Regions from separate parts of the Streptomyces sp. NPDC006925 genome, predicted to be linked through region 2. Evidence: riboswitches for the same ligand, from Rfam matches in the RefSeq annotation. Region 2 holds a riboswitch; the other holds the start of a gene.

Region 1 (4,403 bases), on a different contig from region 2:
GTCGACCGCGATGAAGCCGTACCCCTTCTCCGCGTTGAACCACTTGACGGTGCCCTGAGCCATTCCTAACTCCCCTATTACTGGCCCTTGCGCGAGCCCGCACTTCGCGAACCCGGGTCAGACCTCACCCCCATGAGCAAGCGGGGGCGTGCGCCGGAACGCGTCGACCGCCGCTGAATGTATCTGCACGGACGCCCTGTGCAACAGGTCAATCGGACGAGAATTCTGGGCACGGCTGATCGGAAATAAGCCTCAACTGGTCCCGAAGCAGGGCAAGTCGGGCCAGACATTTGGAGTCTTCGCGACAATTGCCGTCCGGTTTTCGACCGTAACTTGTCCCGTTGTCGTCGCGGCGCTGTCCCGTCCTCGGCCGTGCCCGCCGCGGTCTGCGCGGCGGTCGGCGGGTGCCGGGTGGGGGAACTTCCGTCACTCTACCGCCTCCCGAAACACGGAATCGCCCCCTCCGATTCTCTTCGGAGGGGGCGACCCCACGGCGTAAGCCCTGCTGGCGAGCGGTGGTCCGGGACCCGGCGGGCCGGGGCTGGTCCGGCGGCGGAGGACCGGCCAGACCCGCCGCGCGTGCGACCGGTCAGCCGCCGGCGACCGCCGGAATGATGGAGACACCGGTGCCGTCCGGGGTGGGGGTCTGCAGCCCCTGTTCGAAGCGGACGTCGTCGTCGTTGACGTAGACGTTGACGAAGCGGCGCAGCTTCCCGGCGTCGTCCAGGACGCGGGCGGAGATGCCCGTGTGGTTCTTCTCCAGGTCCGCCAGCACCTCGGCGAGAGTCCCGCCCTCGGCGCTGACCTCGGCCTGACCGCCCGTGTAGGTGCGGAGGATGGTGGGGATCCGGACGTTGACGCTCATGTCGATCTTCCTCACGTGTAGGGGACGCGTCCCAGGGGCCCGCTCCGGCACTCCCGATGCGGAACACCGGGCAAACACCGGGGGGCGGATTTCAGCCGTTCGAGGCGCTGCGGGCCTGCGAAGCCCGCGGCCCCTCGAGGCGCCGCGGTGGCTCCCGGGGCGGCGCGCGCCCCGGGAGACCCCCGGTCAGGCCAGACCGGCCTCGCGGAAGGCGGCCAGGTTGGGGCGGATCACGGCGGTGGGCCGCGCCGTGGCGGCCACGGCGTCGAGGGTCTTGAGTCCGTCGCCGGTGTTCAGGACGACCGTCGTGAGCGTCGGGTCGATGGCACCGGACTCGATCAGCTTGCGGGTCACGCCCAGCGTGACACCCCCGGCCGTCTCCGCGAACACCCCTTCGGTCCGGGCGAGCAGCGCGATGGACTCCACGATCTCGGCGTCGTTCACGTCGTCGACGGCGCCGCCCGTGCGCGTGCAGATGTCGACCACGTACGGCCCGTCCGCCGGGTCCCCGATGGCCAGGGACTTGGCGATGGTGTCCGGCTGCTTGACCGGGCGCACGGCACCGGTGCCGTCCTTGTACGCGCGGGACACCGGCGAGCAGCCCTCGGCCTGCGCGGCGTAGATGCGGTACGGCTTGTCCTCGACGAGCCCGAGCCGGATCAGCTCCCGCAGCCCCTTGTCGATCTTCACGAGCTGGCAGCCGGAGGCGACGGGGATGACGAGCTGGTCGGGCAGCCGCCAGCCGAGCTGCTCGCAGATCTCGTACGCCAGCGACTTCGATCCCTCGGCGTAGAACGGCCGCAGGTTGACGTTCGTGAAGCCCCACCCCTCGCCCAGCGGGTCGCCGATCAGCTCGGAGCAGAAGCGGTTCACGTCGTCGTAGGTGCCGTCGATCGCGACGAGTTCGCCCCCGTAGATCGCGGCCATCACCACCTTGGACTGCTCCAGCCCGTCCGGGATGAACACGCACGAGCGCAGTCCGGCCCGGGCGGCGGCGGCACCCACCGCGCCGGCCAGGTTGCCGGTCGAGGAGCAGGAGAGGGTGGTGAACCCGAAGGCGCGCGCTGCCTCCAGGGCGATGGCGACCGGGCGGTCCTTGAAGGAGTGGGTCGGATTGCCGGAGTCGTCCTTGACGTAGAGCCCGCCGGTCACGCCCAGTTCGGCGGCGAGCCGGTCGGCCTTCACCAGCTGGGTGAGACCGGGGTTCAGGTTCGGCCTCTCGGCGACGTCGGCAGGCACCGGCAGCAGCGGCGCGTAGCGCCACATCGAGGCGGGCCCGGCGGCGATGCGCCGCCGCAGCTCCTCCGGGTCGCCGGAGGGGAGCTCGTAGGCCACTTCCAGCGGGCCGAAACACTCCAGGCACACGAAGCTGGGGCCCAGCTCGGTGCGGGTGCCGCACTCACGGCAGGAGAGGGCCACTGCGGCACCGAGGTCGTAGGGGGTGCTGCCGGCGGTGCCGGTGGAGGTGGTGCTGTTCGCTGCAACTGTCTGCACAGCCATGGAGGCGAGGCCCTTTCTCCTCATCTTCCCCGTGGCGTATCTCGTCACGGGCCGGAATTGGCACCGTCCCCACGAGGCGGTCTCGCCTTTGAGTCCGCGTACGCGCGGATCGCGGGATGGTTGCCGGGGCTTCAACGGGCCGTTCCCTCTGCCCCTCTGGATGAGCTGCACTATGGCTACGGGCGGCCGACAGCCGCCCGGGCGTTTGTGTCGCGGCGACCCCGAGATGCGGAGGTCACCTGCGTTGTTCAAGACTGTAACCGACGGCGGTCACGCTTGAGGGGGACGTCCGAACCGCGAGATGGATCTTCCACTGCTCGTCCTCCCCGGTCCGGGGCGGCAACGGTACCGCCGGGCGCTCCTCGGCCCGCCCCCGGACCCGACCGACCGGCCCGACCACCCGACCACAGATCCGACCGGACCGGCTACAGATCCGATCGGACCGACCACAGATCCGACCGGACCGACTACAGGAAGGCGCGCACGTGCTCGACGAAGTGGGCCGCTGGCTGCGGCGCCGTTCCTGGCGCGTCGCGGACCGGCCGCTGGAGGACCTGCTGGCGGCGAAGCGCCGCACCGGCACCACCGTCAGCGTGGTGCTGCCCGCGCTAGACGAGGAGGCCACCGTCGGCGACATCGTCTCGGTGATACGCCGCGGGCTGGCCACTCCGCACCCCGGCACCGGGACCGCGCTGGTGGACGAGCTGATCGTGATGAACTCCGGCTCCACCGACCGGACCGCCGAGGTCGCCGCGGCCGCCGGGGCCGAGGTGGTCCACCGGGACGAGGTGCTGCCCAGGCTGCCGCCCCGCCCCGGCAAGGGCGAGGTGCTGTGGCGTTCCCTGCTGGCGACCAGCGGCGACATCGTCTGTTTCGTCGACGCCGACCTGCGCGAGTTCTCGCCGGACTTCGTCACCGGCATCGTCGGGCCGCTGCTGACCGAACCGGACGTGCACCTGGTCAAGGCGATGTACGACCGTCCGCTGCGGGACAACCCGGCGGGCGGCGGGCGGGTGACCGAACTGGTGGCGCGTCCGCTGCTGAATCTGCACTGGCCCCTGCTGGCCGGCCTCGTCCAGCCGCTGGGCGGCGAGTACGCGGCACGCCGTTCGCTGCTGGAGCGGCTGCCGTTCCCGGTGGGCTACGGGGTGGAGCTGGCGCTGCTGGTCGACACCCTGGAGCTGGTGGGGCTGGACGCGCTGGCCCAGGTCGACGTGGGGGTCCGGCTGCACCGCAACCAGGACGGGCAGGCGCTCGGCCGGATGGCGACCGCCATCCACGCGGCGGCCGAGCGCCGCATCGCCCGGGGCCCGGCGACGGTGGACGGCACGCGCGGCGCGATCGAGGCGCTGTCGGGCGGCACGGCGCTGACCCAGTTCGAGCGGGACGGGACGGGGTGCTTCGTCCCCCGCGGCCACCTGGTGGACGTCGAGGAGCGCCCTCCCATGTGCACCGTGCCCGAGTACGGGCAGCGGATGGCGGCATGAGCGGCCCGGAGGTACCCCTGTCCGTGTTCGGGGGCCGACGGGCACGTTTGAGCGGTTTCGGCGGTGGCTAGGCTCAGCGGCATGGTCGCTGGAGGAACACCGCCCGGAGCAGCACCGCGGGGAGCAGCATCCCAGGGAGCTGGGGAAGCGCCCGGGGCGCGGCAGGCCGGGGGAGGCTCGGCGCGGGTGCTGGTGGCGTCCAACCGCGGCCCGGTGTCCTACACGCGCGCGGAGGACGGCACGCTCTCCGCCAGGCGCGGCGGCGGCGGGCTGGTCTCCGGACTCTCGGCCATCGGCCCGGAGGCGGACGCGCTGTGGGTGTGCGCCGCGCTCGGCGACGGCGACCGCGAGGCGGCCAGGTCGGCGCGGGGACGGCTGGACCCGGGGGACACCGGCGGGCAGCCGGTGCGGATGCTGGACATCCCGGCCGACACCTTCGAGGCGGCCTACCACGGCATCGCCAACTCCGTACTGTGGTTCACCCATCACATGCTGTACCACACGCCGCTGGAGCCCGCCTTCGACGAGGACTTCAGCGGCCAGTGGGCCGG
Region 2 (4,403 bases):
AGCGCCAGCGGGTCTCGTCCGTGGGCGTGGGGACCGCCATCGTCTCGTCCTCGTTTCCTGAAGAGTCGGTACTGGTCGGTGCTGGTCGGTGCTGCTCAGCGCCGCCGTGCCGCGGACCATCACGGATACGCGGCGCGGGGTCACGTCCCGTAAACCCTACGGCCTAGGACCGTCCGCGTGCCCCCCGCGTGTGTCGAGGAGCATGCCCGGGCGGCGAGGCGTCATGATCCGCTCATGGACGGCACCGGCCACGCCGAGACCCGGCACGCGGACCCCAGCGCGGAGCCGCGGCCCCTGGTCACCTACGCCCTGATCGGCTGCTGCTGCCTGGTCTTCCTCGTCGGACCGGCCTCCGGCCTCCTCCCCTCCCACGGTACGGGGCAGGCGCTGGAGGAGGTCAGGGCGGCCTACTTCCGCCGGTGGGGCGTGGTGCCCCACACGCTGTTCAGCGGTGCCCTGCGTCCACTGCCGACTCCGCTGACCGCGCTGTTCCTGCACGCCGGCTGGCTGCATCTGCTCGGCAACCTCCTGTTCCTCGTCGTCTTCGGCGGCCCGGTCGAGCAGCGGATGGGACCGCTGCGCTATTTCCTCTTCTACCTGGGCACCGGCTACGCGGCGATGCTCTGCTACGCGGCAGCCCACCCGGTCTCGGACGAGACGCTGGTCGGCGCCTCCGGAGCGATCTCCGCCGTGCTGGGCGCCTTCCTCTGCCTGCACCCGCGTACCCGGGTGACGAGTGTCTTCCCCTTCCTCTTCTTCCTGCCGCTGCGCTTCCCGGCCTGGGCGGTGCTGCTCTTCTGGCTGACCCTCCAGTGGCTGGCCGCCCGGCAGGACGCGGAAGGGCCCGGCGTCGCCTACCTGGCCCACGTGGCCGGATTCACGCTGGGCTTCCTGTCCGTCTGGCTCCACCACCGCCGGGCTAGAGTGGCCGGGCCAACCCCGGCGTCCGAGGGAGAGACCCCACCGTGATCACTTCCATCGTCCTCATCCGGACGAGCACCGACCGCATCCCCGAGATCGCCGAGCAGATCGCCGCCATCGAGGGCGTCAGCGAGGTCTACTCCGTCACCGGTGCACACGATCTGATCGCCATGGTCCGCGTCGCCCAGCACGACGACCTCGCCGACATCATCCCCGGCCGGATCAGCAAGGTCTCCGGCGTGGAGTCCACCGAGACCCACATCGCCTTCCGCACCTACTCCCAGCACGACCTGGAGTCGGCCTTCGCCATCGGCCTGGACGCCTGAGCCCGCCTGCCTCCCGCGGCGGGCCGGACGGTCAGCGGTCCCGCCCGACCCTCGCCCGCGGTGCGGCCGCGGGCTCCGGGACACAGCGGCCGCCCTCCGCACGGTAGGTCCAGCGTGCGCCGTCACGCACCAGCTCGCGCACGGCGGTGACGAACCGGTCCACGTGCTCGTCCGGCGTCCCGGCGCCGAAACTGACCCGGATCGCGTCGAGCGCGGGCGCCTCCCCGGCCGACTCGCCGAGCCCCCCGCACTCGCCGGGCGCGTCCCCCTGCTGTCCGAGCAGGGTGCGCAGCAGCGGATGGGCGCAGAAGAGGCCGTCCCGGACCCCGATCCCGTACTCGGCGGAGAGCGCCGCAGCGAAGTGCGAGCTGCTCCATCCCTCGACGACGAAGGAGACCACCCCCACCCGGTCGGCGTCCTCCCCGAACAGCGAGAGGACCCGCACCTCGGGCAGCTCCGCCAGCCCGCCGACAAGCCGGGCCAGCAGCTCCTCCTCCCGGGCGACGAGGCGGTCGAACCCGGCCTCGGCCAGCGCCCGGCAGGCGGAGGCGACGGCGTACGCGCCGATGACGTTGGGCGAACCGGCCTCGTGGCGGGCCGCGGTGGTGTGCCACTCCACATCCACCCCGCCGTCCGCGGCACGGGCCACCCGGCGGCTCGCACCGCCGCCTGCCAGATACGGCTCCGCCGTGCTCAGCCAGTCGGCGCGGCCCGCCAGCACCCCGGCGCCGAACGGCGCGTACAGCTTGTGCCCGGAGAGAGCCACCCAGTCCGCCTCCAGCTCCGTCAGGCTGACGGGCCGGTGCGGGGCGAGCTGCGCCGCATCCAGGACCAGGCGGGCGCCGTGCCGGTGGGCGGCGCGCGCGAGCTCACGCACCGGCCACACCTCACCCGTCACGTTCGACGCACCGGTCACGCAGACCAGCTTGGGTCCGGCCGGCGCGGCATGCAGCGCCGACTCCAGCGTGGCGACCGCCTGTTCGGGCGAGCGGGGTGCGTCCAGATACGCCACCTCGTGCGCCCGCCACGGCAGCAGCGAGGCATGATGCTCGGTCTCGAAGACGAACACCCGGGTGCCGGACGGCAGCGCCCCCGCCAGCAGGTTGAGCGAGTCGGTCGTCGCCCGGGTGAAGACGACCTGGTCGCCCTCGCGGCACCCCAGGAAGTCGGCGACGGTCCGCCTGCTCTGTTCGAACAGGTCCGTCGACAGTTGCGAGAGGTGGCCCGCGCCCCGGTGCACGCTGCCGTAGTACGGCGCGTACGCCGCCACGTCGTCCCACACCCGCTGCAGCGCGGGCGCGCTGGCCGCGTAGTCCAGCGCCCCGTACGTCACCTCCCCACCGGTGACCAGCGGCACGCGGACGTCACGGCCCAGGACGGGAAGCGGGGCGGACTCCTCACGACAGGAATCAGAAACCGGTACAAAAGGTGCGGTGAACGGCATGGAAGTACTCCGGACGGGGTGAGCGGCAAGGAGGCGCCTGGCGGCGCGCCGAAACATGACAGAACGTCAGGAGGAGGGCCGAAAACGGGTGTGCGGCGCTGCGGCGCTGCCCGTCGGCCCTAGCGCATTCGCTTGCTCACGGAGAACTCCCTCGAAGACCAGGACCCCTGGCGTGAGGGATCCGCGCTTGCCGCAGACCTTGTTGTCCTACGGCCTGGTCATCACCCGGGGCACCCCGCCACGGACGGAGGGTTGCCGGACAGCGGGCCGGGGCCCTTTCTCGCTGTCACTCGTGACCTGCGAGGCAGTATGCCACACCCTTCGCGGAGTACGACGTCGCGGGGTCGGTTCCCCCTCCGCGGACTGCGTTTGCGTTGTGGGGGCACGCCCCCCGTCGTTTTCGGCTGCCGCCGAGAGGTCGTGTCGGGGGGCGCTGCCCCCCAACGGCCCCCCGCCAAGGGGGCTCCGCCCCCTTAGACACCCCAGGCACCCAGACCTGAGCCTCTCCTTTCCCGTATCCGGCAACCGCCGGAGGAATCCCGACTGCGGGAGCGCTCTTGCGCTGTGACGGACGGCATCAGGACACTTCCCGCAGACAACGGACCAGGACACTGGTCCGGAGCACACGAACGCAAGCTCTCGCGTGGGTGCGGCTGGGGGTCCTAGGGGGCGAAGCCCCCTAGCGGGGGGTGTTGGGGGGCGGAGCCGCCCCAACGCCCGTCCGGCGAGGACAAGGGGGTTCGGGGGCGAAGCCCCCGACAACGAACGCCGCACCCGGCAAACAACGGACGGGGGCCCCGGGGGCCCGGGGCAAAGCCCCGACAGGCGAGGCGGCCCGCGGAGGGGGCCGCGCCCCCGCAAGGGGGCGGCGTCAGGGGGCGCAGGCCGCGGCGGGATCGAGGGCGATGCGGTACCCGCGTTTGGTGACGGTCTGCACCACAGAGGGCGCCCGGAGGGCGGCCCGCAGACGAGCGACGGCAGCCTCGACGGCATGCTCGTCGGTCCCCCCGCCGGGCAGGCACCCCAGCAGATCGGCGCACGAAACCACCGCTCCGGGCCGCCGCGCAAGCGCCCGCAGCACGGCCATGGGTGCCGGGCTGACGGGCCGCAGTTCGCCGTCGAGGAGGGCGGCGGTGCCCCGCACCTCCAGCGTATGTCCCGCCGCGGGCAGCACCGGCGCGGTGGCGGGCAGTCGCTCGCCCAGCAGTCGGACGAGGGCGCCGACCCGGAATCGCTCGGGCCAGTAGGCGGGGATGTCCCGGTCGAGCAGGGGCGCGGCGGTGACGGGGCCGACGCAGGCGACCTGGGTACGGCTGCGGAGTACCCGGGTCAGGTCGTCGACCGCTTGCGCTCCGCGTTCTTCGGCGCGGGTGTAGAGCCCGGCGGCGGCCAGCGCGCTGGTGAAGGTGAGGGCGTCCACGCCGCCGGCCAGCACGGCGTCGATGAGCCGGTCGAGGGGGGCGGGGTCGACGGGGCCCGTCCACCGGTAGACGGGCACCGGCACGACCTCGGCACCGGCGCCGCGCAGTGCGTCGATGAAGTCGCGCAGCGGTTCCCCGTGGAGCTGGACGGCAATGCGGAGTCCCTCCAGGTCCGCGCGGGCCAGCAGGCGTTCGAGGACCTCGGTGGAGGACTCCGAGGCCGGGGACCAGGCTTCGCGGAGGCCGGCCGCGCGCAGCGCGCCGCACGCCTTGGGGCCGCGGGCCAGCACC

Evidence for each region. A riboswitch is a leader RNA that binds a small molecule or an ion and turns the genes downstream of it on or off. The one in region 2 is predicted to bind S-adenosylmethionine.
Region 1: another riboswitch for S-adenosylmethionine. It lies ahead of thrC (threonine synthase); the one in region 2 lies ahead of ACFYNS_RS04415 (aminotransferase class V-fold PLP-dependent enzyme).

Annotation. Positions count from the first base shown of each region.
Region 1 covers NZ_JBIAGB010000009.1:35,397-39,799, reverse strand. Annotated here, with positions in the region: gene ACFYNS_RS14755 (cold-shock protein) at 1-63, opposite strand, end outside; gene ACFYNS_RS14750 (MoaD/ThiS family protein) at 590-865, opposite strand; gene thrC (threonine synthase) at 1,052-2,365, opposite strand; SAM riboswitch class I at 2,383-2,532, opposite strand; gene ACFYNS_RS14740 (glucosyl-3-phosphoglycerate synthase) at 2,851-3,852, shown strand; gene ACFYNS_RS14735 (trehalose-6-phosphate synthase) at 3,934-4,403, shown strand, end outside.
Region 2 covers NZ_JBIAGB010000002.1:395,314-399,716, reverse strand. Annotated here, with positions in the region: gene ACFYNS_RS04430 (hypothetical protein) at 1-40, opposite strand, end outside; gene ACFYNS_RS04425 (rhomboid family intramembrane serine protease) at 235-969, shown strand; gene ACFYNS_RS04420 (Lrp/AsnC ligand binding domain-containing protein) at 966-1,247, shown strand; gene ACFYNS_RS04415 (aminotransferase class V-fold PLP-dependent enzyme) at 1,279-2,691, opposite strand; SAM riboswitch class IV at 2,870-2,989, opposite strand; gene ACFYNS_RS04410 (uroporphyrinogen-III synthase) at 3,563-4,403, opposite strand, start outside.